DNA from 4 places in the Mediterraneibacter sp. ICN-202921 genome. Region 2 is predicted to be linked to each of the others. Evidence: predicted binding sites of a transcription regulator. Region 2 holds the regulator's gene; each other region holds the start of a gene.
What was found. Region 2 encodes HrcA, which represses chaperone genes, less so after heat shock. Its sites were predicted from a motif close to TGTTAGCACTCNNNNNNNNNGAGTGCTAACA; they were not measured.

Region 1 (2,209 bases), on a different contig from region 2:
ATCTATAAGCAGACGGATATGTATTCTATAGACGATATTATTTTAAGCGAATACGGGACGGCTGTTGTGGGACTTGAGATGCTGCGTTCTGTCAATGAGGAAAGCGCGGAGGAGACGCGGAAAGAACACATTGTACAGTCTGCGATCAGCACGCTTTCTTTTTCGGAGTTGGAGGCGATCATCCATATTTTTGAAGAACTGGACGGAACAGAAGGTATCCTGGTCGCAAGCAAGGTGGCTGACCGGGTAGGAATTACTCGTTCTGTGATCGTCAATGCGCTGCGCAAATTCGAGAGCGCAGGCGTGATCGAATCCCGATCTTCGGGGATGAAAGGAACGTATATAAAAGTTTTGAACGATTATGTATTTACAGAGTTAGAAAAAATTAAAAAAGAACGTATGTGATATACAAGAAAAGAAGGGGTATCAGAATAGACTGATACCCCTTATGTGACAGAAGGAGGGACGAGGATGTACGAAGGAAATCCGGTAGACTTAAAGATGGAAAAGGTGATATCGGCAGATGGAATCTTTGACGAAGTGACACATCAGTGCCGCGTTTTAAGATATGATCTGGAAGAAGACGAGATGTTTTTGGAATTAAAGGAGAAAGACCTGACTGCTATTTCACTGGACGCGAAATATAGATGCTATATTTCAGCGAGAACTGAACTGTTGTACTGCACGGGTGTCGTGAAAGAGAGGTATCAGTCTGAAAACAGAAATATATTGAGATTTAGGATTGAAAATGGATTCTACAGTGTGCATGAAACGGGAAGAGGTTAAATGAATATAAACTAATTATAAAATTTAGAAACTCTGTTGACAAATAGTCAGCAGAGTGCTATTTTATATTCATGAGGTTAGCACTCAGTACAAATGAGTGCTAATAAAAGGCATAAAGCAAAAATTAAGGAGGAATTACTATGAAGTTAGTACCATTGGGTGACAAAATTGTGTTAAAACAGTTAGAAGCAGAAGAAACAACAAAATCAGGCATCGTTTTACCTGGGCAGGCAAAGGAAAAGCCGCAGGAAGCAGAAGTTATAGCTGTAGGACCTGGTGGAATCATAGATGGAAAAGAAGTGACAATGCAGGTGAAAGCAGGGGATAAAGTTATTTATTCCAAATATGCGGGAACAGAAGTAGAGTTGGAAGGCGACAGTTATATTATCGTAAAACAGAATGATATACTTGCGATCGTAGAATAAAGCCTGAAAATTGAAGTGAAAGAATCAATACTGAGAAAATAAAAAAGGAGATGCTTAAAAATGGCAAAGGAAATCAAATATGGAGCTGAAGCCAGAGCAGCGTTGGAAAAAGGTGTAAATCAGCTGGCAGATACAGTAAGTGTAACATTGGGACCAAAAGGAAGAAATGTCGTACTGGATAAATCTTTTGGCGCACCGCTTATTACAAATGACGGTGTAACGATCGCGAAAGAGATCGAACTGGAAGATGGTTTTGAAAATATGGGAGCACAGCTGATCAGAGAAGTTGCTTCTAAGACAAATGACGTAGCAGGTGACGGAACGACAACAGCAACTGTTCTGGCGCAGGCAATGGTAAACGAAGGAATGAAGAACCTGGCAGCAGGCGCAAATCCGATCGTACTGCGCAAAGGTATGAAAAAAGCAACTGACAAAGCTGTAGAGGCGATTGCGGCGATGAGCAGTAAGGTAAAAGACAAAGAGCAGATCGCAAGAGTTGCAGCTGTTTCTTCAGGTGATGAGTCTGTAGGACAGATGGTAGCAGACGCTATGGAAAAAGTTTCTAACGACGGCGTTATCACGATTGAAGAATCCAAGACGATGCATACAGAATTGGATCTGGTAGAAGGTATGCAGTTCGACCGCGGATACATTTCAGCATATATGGCAACAGACATGGAGAAAATGGAAGCCAACTTAGAAGATCCATATATCCTGATCACAGATAAAAAGATTTCCAGTATCCAGGATCTATTGCCTTTGTTGGAACAGGTTGTACAATCAGGCGCGAAACTTCTGATCATTGCAGAGGATATCGAAGGCGAAGCACTTAGTACACTGATCATAAATAAACTGCGTGGAACATTCAACGTAGTTGCTGTAAAGGCACCTGGATATGGAGACAGAAGAAAAGAAATGCTGCAGGATATTGCGATTCTGACAGGCGGCCAGGTGATTTCCGAAGAACTCGGACTTGATCTGAAAGAAACGACAATGGA
Region 2 (2,209 bases):
TACGAACGGTACGAAATCTCGAATTATGCAAAGAAGGGATATGCATGCCGGCATAATCTGGGATATTGGGAACGAAAAGAATACCTAGGCCTGGGACTTGGCGCCGCGTCTTTGATAGGGGAACGACGTTTTTCCAATACAAGCAGTTTAGGCGAGTATCTTCAGATCTTTGAGACTGGACAGCCGACTGCTTCTGCGAGAGTCGGCACGGAGATCTTAAGCATAGAGGATCAGATGGAAGAATTTATGTTTCTGGGACTCCGCAAAATGAAAGGGATCTCTTACGCGGAATTTTTTGATCGGTTTGGAAGGGAAGCATACAGCGTATATGGGGAACAGATCCAAAAGCTAAAAGAAGAGGGGCTTTTAAAAGAACAGGAGGGTTTTCTTACTCTGACAGATTTCGGCATTGATATCAGCAACTATGTATTCGAGAAGTTTCTTTTTGACAGGTAGGATAGGAAAGCATATATTTTGACTTTCTAAGATTTGACTTCCTAATCCTAAAAAATGTATAAACAGTGTTGACAAACACAAATCCTAGTGCTATCTTAATATACGTAAGGTGTTAGCACTCAAAACTAAAGAGTGCTAATAAGCTTTAGGAAGGGAGAAAAAGATGGTGACGGACACAGGTTTAAATGAAAGAAAACTGACGATACTAAAAGCAATCATCCAGAACTATCTTGAGACAGGAGAACCTGTTGGTTCAAGGACCCTTTCCAAATATACAGAACTGAATTTAAGTTCTGCGACGATCCGGAACGAGATGGCGGATCTGGAAGACTTGGGTTATATTTTCCAGCCGCATACATCTGCGGGGCGGATTCCCTCTGACAAGGGATATCGGTTATATGTCGATATGCTGATGGAGGAAAAAGAGCAGGAGATTACAGAACTGAAAAATACAATGCTTGAGAAGACGGGGAAGGTGGAGCAGGTCTTGCAGCAGGCGGCAAAGGTGCTTGCCGCAAATACCAATTATGCGACCATGGTATCGTCTCCTATGAACAACCGCAATACACTGAAGTTTATCCAGTTGTCCCAGGTGGATGAAGAACAGATCGTGGCTGTTATTGTAATGGGAGGAAATGTAATCAAGAATAAGATCATTGAAGTTGGCGAAAGCTTAAGTAATGAAAACCTTCTGAAGCTGAATATGCTGCTGAATACAACATTGAACGGGATGTCGATCGATCAGATTACACTGGGGCTGATCGCGCGGTTAAAAGAGCAGGCAGGTATCCACAGCCAGGTGATCGGAAATGTGCTGGACGCAGTGGCGGAGATCATCCATGTAGAAGATGATATGGAGATTTATACGAGCGGCGCGACGAATATTTTCAAATATCCGGAATTGAGCGATAAGCAGAGCGCCCAGGAGATCATCAGTGCATTTGAGGAAAAGCAGCAGCTAGCTGATCTGGTGACGGAGACGCTTGCCAGTGAGGACAATCATGGGATCCAGGTGTATATCGGAGACGAGACGCCTGTTAAGACGATGAAGGACTGCAGTGTAGTGACAGCAACATACGAACTGGGAGAAGGCATGAAAGGAACGATCGGTATCATCGGTCCTAAACGTATGGATTATGAACATGTCATGAAAACGCTGAAAACTTTGCAAAATGAGTTGGATGCGATTTACAGTAAAGAGTCGAAAGAATAGGAAGGTGAAAAATCAGTGGATGAAAAGATGAGCAAAGAAGATATGGTAAAAGAAGCTGTTGAAGAGGCAAAAGCAAAGGCAAGTGAAAAGCAGAAAAAAGATGAAGACAGCGTAAATGCAGAAGAGACAAAAGCAGCTGAAGCAGAAGAGACAAAAGAAGAACAGACCGAGGAAGGCACAGAGCAAGACGTAGAAGATACTGAAAGTGAAAAGCCAGAAAAGAAGAAGTTGTTTTCTAAAAAGCCGAAGAAAGACAAAAAGGATGAGAAAATAGAAGAACTTACAGATCGGCTGACGCGGCAGATGGCGGAATTTGATAATTTCCGAAAGCGTACAGATAAAGAAAAATCACAGATGTATGAAATCGGAGCAAAAGATGTGATTGAAAAGATCCTTCCAGTTGTCGATAATTTCGAGAGAGGGCTCGCAGCGGTGAAGGAAGAGGAAAAGGGCAATCCTTTTGAAGAAGGAATGGAGAAGATTTATAAACAATTGATGACAACACTGGAAGCCCTTGAAGTAAGACCGATAGAAGCAGTC
Region 3 (2,209 bases), on a different contig from region 2:
CCGCTGTGCTGGTATTGGAAAAAAATTATTGGATAAGATAAAACAGAAATATCCTTCCGTGACTCTGCATGTGTACCAGAAGAACAGGCGTGCTCAAGAATTCTATCTAAGAGAAGGGTTCCGGATCATTTTGGAAGAAATAGATGAGGAGACAAAAGAAGCAGAATACAAGATGAATTGGGGGAAAAATAAGAGTTAAAGGAGAGTATACAGATGGGATGAAAAAAGAGAGAGCGAAAAAAATGATCATAGATATAGGCTTTGATATCGCAGGAAGTATTTTTTACGCACTGGGCATTTATACATTTGCTAAGACAGCAGATTTTGCACCCGGCGGTGTGTCCGGACTTGCGCTGATCATCCACCATTTATGGGGACTTCCTATCGGATTGACAACACTTGCCATTAATATCCCACTGATCATGTTAAGTTTCCGTATTGTAGGGAAGCAATTTTTGTTTAAGACGGCACGTAGTATGATCTTTTGCACGATTTTTTTGGATGTCATATTTCCGTACACGCCGTCTTATGTGGGGACGCCTTTTTTGGCGGCTTTGTATTCAGGTGTATGCTTAGGCGTGGGAATGGCTCTGTTCTATATGCGGGGGTCTTCATCAGGAGGGATCGACTTTCTTACCATGTCGATCAAGGCGCTGAAACCGCACTTTTCTCTCGGCGCAGTGACGATGGCGATCGATCTTTTCATTATTCTGCTCGGCTGGCCGGTATTCGGAAATATAGATTCTGTTCTGTATGGACTTGCGGCGACATTTGTGACTTCTGTCGTGCTTGACAAAATACTATATGGCATGGGAGCAGGAAGGCTGCTGATCATCATTACAGATCACGGGCAGGAAGTGGCAGAGAAGATCGGAGATCGTATTGAGAGAGGAGCCACCGCCATACAGGCGAGAGGAACCTACACAGAAGCGCATAAAGAAGTCCTTTTGTGTGCATGTTCTGCTTCACAGGCGTATATAGCAAAGAATACAGCACATGAAGCGGATCCGGCCGCTTTTGTGATGGTGACGGAGACAAGTGAAGTGTTCGGAGAAGGATTTATGGAATATAAATAGAAATTCATTTGGAATAGCTGCCGTATAAAAGTTTATAAAAATTTTATTAGCACTCTTATTTAAAGAGTGCTAATTTTGTATTGACTTTTAAAATCTGCTGTATTAGAATATCTCTTAGATGTTGAATGTACCCTCTCTTATTTGCTGTATAGTTTGCCGAGAGAGGAAAAAATGTAGAAAGAGGAGTGTTATCTATGGCAACAAAAAAAGGTAATTTATCGATTGACAGTGAGAATATATTTCCTATTATAAAAAAATGGGTATATTCCGATCATGATATCTTTTTCCGTGAGATGGTATCAAACGGATGTGACGCGATCACGAAGTTAAAGAAACTGGATATGATGGGGGAATATGAACTTCCGGAAGAGTATAAGGCAAAGATCCAGGTGATCGTAAATCCGGAGGAAAAAACGCTGAAATTTATTGATAACGGTCTTGGTATGACAGCGGACGAAGTGGAAGAGTACATTACCCAGATCGCATTTTCCGGCGCTACACAATTCTTGGAGAAATATAAGGATAAAACTACAGAAGATGAGATGATAGGACATTTCGGACTGGGCTTTTATTCTGCGTTTATGGTGGCAGATGAGGTGCAGATCGATACATTGTCTTATAAAGAAGGAGCAGTCCCTGTACATTGGGCAAGCCAGGGCGGCACAGAATACGAGATGCAGGATGGAAATAAGACGACGGTGGGCACAGAGATCACTCTGTTCTTAAATGAAGATAGTCTGGAATTTGCAAATGAATACAGAGCACGGGAAGTGCTTGAGAAATATTGTTCATTCATGCCGGTAGAAATTTTCCTTTCCAAGGCGAATGCAGAACCACAGTATGATACTATAGATGAAGAGGATGTATTGGATACAGATACGGTGGTTGAACATATCACGGAAGAACCGAAAGAGGGAGAAGAAGGCGAGCCAAAGAAGAAGGCAAAAATCGTAAGACGTCCTGTCTCGATCAGTGATATACATCCTCTCTGGGGGAAAAATCCAAGCGCATGTACGAAAGAAGAATATATTGAATTTTATCGAAAAGTATTCATGGATTATAAAGAGCCTTTGTTCTGGATCCATCTGAATATGGATTATCCGTTCAATTTGAAAGGGATCCTGTATTTTCCG
Region 4 (2,209 bases), on a different contig from region 2:
AGCTGCCAATGGGACAAACGATGGAGCGTATGAAAGAAGGCTATTCTAAAATTAGAAATGAAGCTCTTGCTCATGCGTTTGCTTATATGAATCTGATCGAGCACTGGGGAAGCGGTATTCCGAGAATTATTGATAAAGTAAAAGCTGCCGGACTGCGGGAACCAGAGTTTATTGGTGGCGAGGTTGATTTGCGTATCAATATTTATCGAGGTCAGGTTGATACAAATAACGCCATGATTAACGCCAATGACACTAAAAATGGCGTTAATGGCGTTGATTGTGGCGTTAATGATGCTGGAAATGGCATTAATGGCGTTGAAGTGCCACTTAATAAAGAACAAGCACAGATAGAAAAATTGTTGCAGATTATAGAGAAAAATCCGTCTGCAACACAGGCATATTATGCAGAAGAGATAGGCATGTCGAAAAGAACGGTTTCTCGAATGTTTGCTTCTTTACAGGAAAAAGGCATATTGGTACAGAGCGGAACAAAACGAAAAGCAAATTGGACAATTATAAGGTAGGAGGAGCAGCATGGATACAGACAAAATAATACAAGACTTGAACCGTAGATTTGCTGCACCTCTCCCGGAGTTTTATCAGCGTCGTATCATCTTCTGGTACGATGAAGATAAGGAATTTGAAGATAAGCTGGACGAAGTGGTTTTGGAAAATGCAAAGGTGATTGTTCTGATTGGAAATAATGCGTTTTCTGTAAAAAAACACTTTTCAGTAGATGATTTGACCACAAATTATCTGGTTTACAGTCCGTGTGTCTATAACCGCCCGGATGATAACTGGCTTCTGGATGTGGAGCTTTACAGTGAGGAGTTCCGGGCAGACCTGATTTCCATCTGGATGGATGAGATGGGGCTTGCATCGAATCCGGCCATGCGGAAGCAGGTCAAGAATTACCGTGCTTATTTCAATGCGAAAGACCGTCGTTTGAAAGTCAGCACACAGAATAAAGTTCCGGAACACCGGCACAGTTACACATGGCTGTCATGGCGGCAATCTGTGGCTTGAAAGACGCACAGTCAAATATGATTCTCCGCAGTGTGTTCCGTGCCGGATTGGATTTGCAGTGGACGAGTTTGATTTTTTTAGTTAATGCCGTAGCGATTTCCTAATTATGATTTTAAAGGGCTTCACAAAATTTATACGAAAATATTAGCACTCACCTATTGACAGTGCTAATAATGACTGCTATATTACTAATAGAACAATGAAACCATCAGTAAAGGAGGATTTGCTATGAATATAAATAAATTTACACAAAAATCTATGCAGGCAGTACAGTCCTGTGAAAAATTAGCATATGATTATGGAAATCAGGAACTTGCCCAGGAGCATCTTTTGTATGCCCTTGTGACACAAGATGACAGCCTGATCTTAAAATTACTAGAAAAAATGAGCATCCAGGGAACGCTGTTTGTAAACCGCACGGAGGAGCTGCTGCGCAAACGTCCGAAAGTGCAGGGCGGGCAGGTATTTGTAGGACAGGAGTTAAATAATGTTCTGATCCATGCGGAGGATGAGGCAAAGCAGATGGGGGATGAATATGTCTCTGTGGAGCATTTGTTTTTGTCTCTTTTGAAATATGCCGGTAGGGAGGTAAAACCACTTTTCAGAGAATTTGGTATCAGCCGGGAAGGGTTTTTACAGGCATTGTCCACTGTACGAGGCAATCAGAAAGTGACAAGCGACAATCCGGAGGCGACCTATGATACACTGAATAAATACGGACAGGATTTAGTGGAAAGAGCGCGGGAGCAGAAATTGGATCCGGTTATCGGAAGAGACGAAGAGATACGTAATGTTGTCCGCATCTTATCCCGTAAGACGAAGAACAACCCGGTCTTGATAGGAGAACCCGGCGTAGGGAAAACGGCAGTAGTAGAAGGACTTGCGCAGAGGATCGTGAGCGGAGATGTGCCGGAGGGGTTAAAAGAAAAAACCATTTTTTCACTGGATATGGGCGCTTTGGTTGCCGGCGCAAAATATCGAGGAGAATTTGAAGAACGTTTAAAGGCAGTTTTGGAAGAAGTCAAGAATAGCGATGGGAAGATCATCCTGTTTATTGATGAACTGCATACGATCGTAGGCGCGGGGAAGACAGACGGCGCCATGGATGCAGGCAATATGTTAAAGCCAATGCTTGCAAGAGGAGAACTGCATTGTATCGGAGCGACAACCTTAGATGAATACC

Region 1: a site for HrcA is predicted at 862-892, ahead of WKT01_RS03960 (co-chaperone GroES). Genes of this name have one in related genera too.
Region 3: a site for HrcA is predicted at 1,121-1,151, ahead of htpG (molecular chaperone HtpG). Genes of this name have one in related genera too.
Region 4: a site for HrcA is predicted at 1,169-1,199, ahead of clpB (ATP-dependent chaperone ClpB). Genes of this name have one in related genera too.

What each region holds. Positions count from the first base shown of each region.
Region 1 covers NZ_JBBKBE010000003.1:120,714-122,922, forward strand. The annotation lists gene codY (GTP-sensing pleiotropic transcriptional regulator CodY) at 1-405, shown strand, start outside; gene WKT01_RS03955 (hypothetical protein) at 472-786, shown strand; gene WKT01_RS03960 (co-chaperone GroES) at 927-1,211, shown strand; gene groL (chaperonin GroEL) at 1,272-2,209, shown strand, end outside.
Region 2 covers NZ_JBBKBE010000016.1:54,299-56,507, forward strand. The annotation lists gene hemW (radical SAM family heme chaperone HemW) at 1-456, shown strand, start outside; gene hrcA (heat-inducible transcriptional repressor HrcA) at 620-1,669, shown strand; gene grpE (nucleotide exchange factor GrpE) at 1,697-2,209, shown strand, end outside.
Region 3 covers NZ_JBBKBE010000003.1:215,843-218,051, forward strand. The annotation lists gene WKT01_RS04430 (N-acetyltransferase) at 1-199, shown strand, start outside; gene WKT01_RS04435 (YitT family protein) at 219-1,076, shown strand; gene htpG (molecular chaperone HtpG) at 1,271-2,209, shown strand, end outside.
Region 4 covers NZ_JBBKBE010000015.1:18,108-20,316, reverse strand. The annotation lists gene WKT01_RS10850 (RNA-binding domain-containing protein) at 1-524, shown strand, start outside; gene WKT01_RS10845 (hypothetical protein) at 535-1,026, shown strand; gene clpB (ATP-dependent chaperone ClpB) at 1,255-2,209, shown strand, end outside.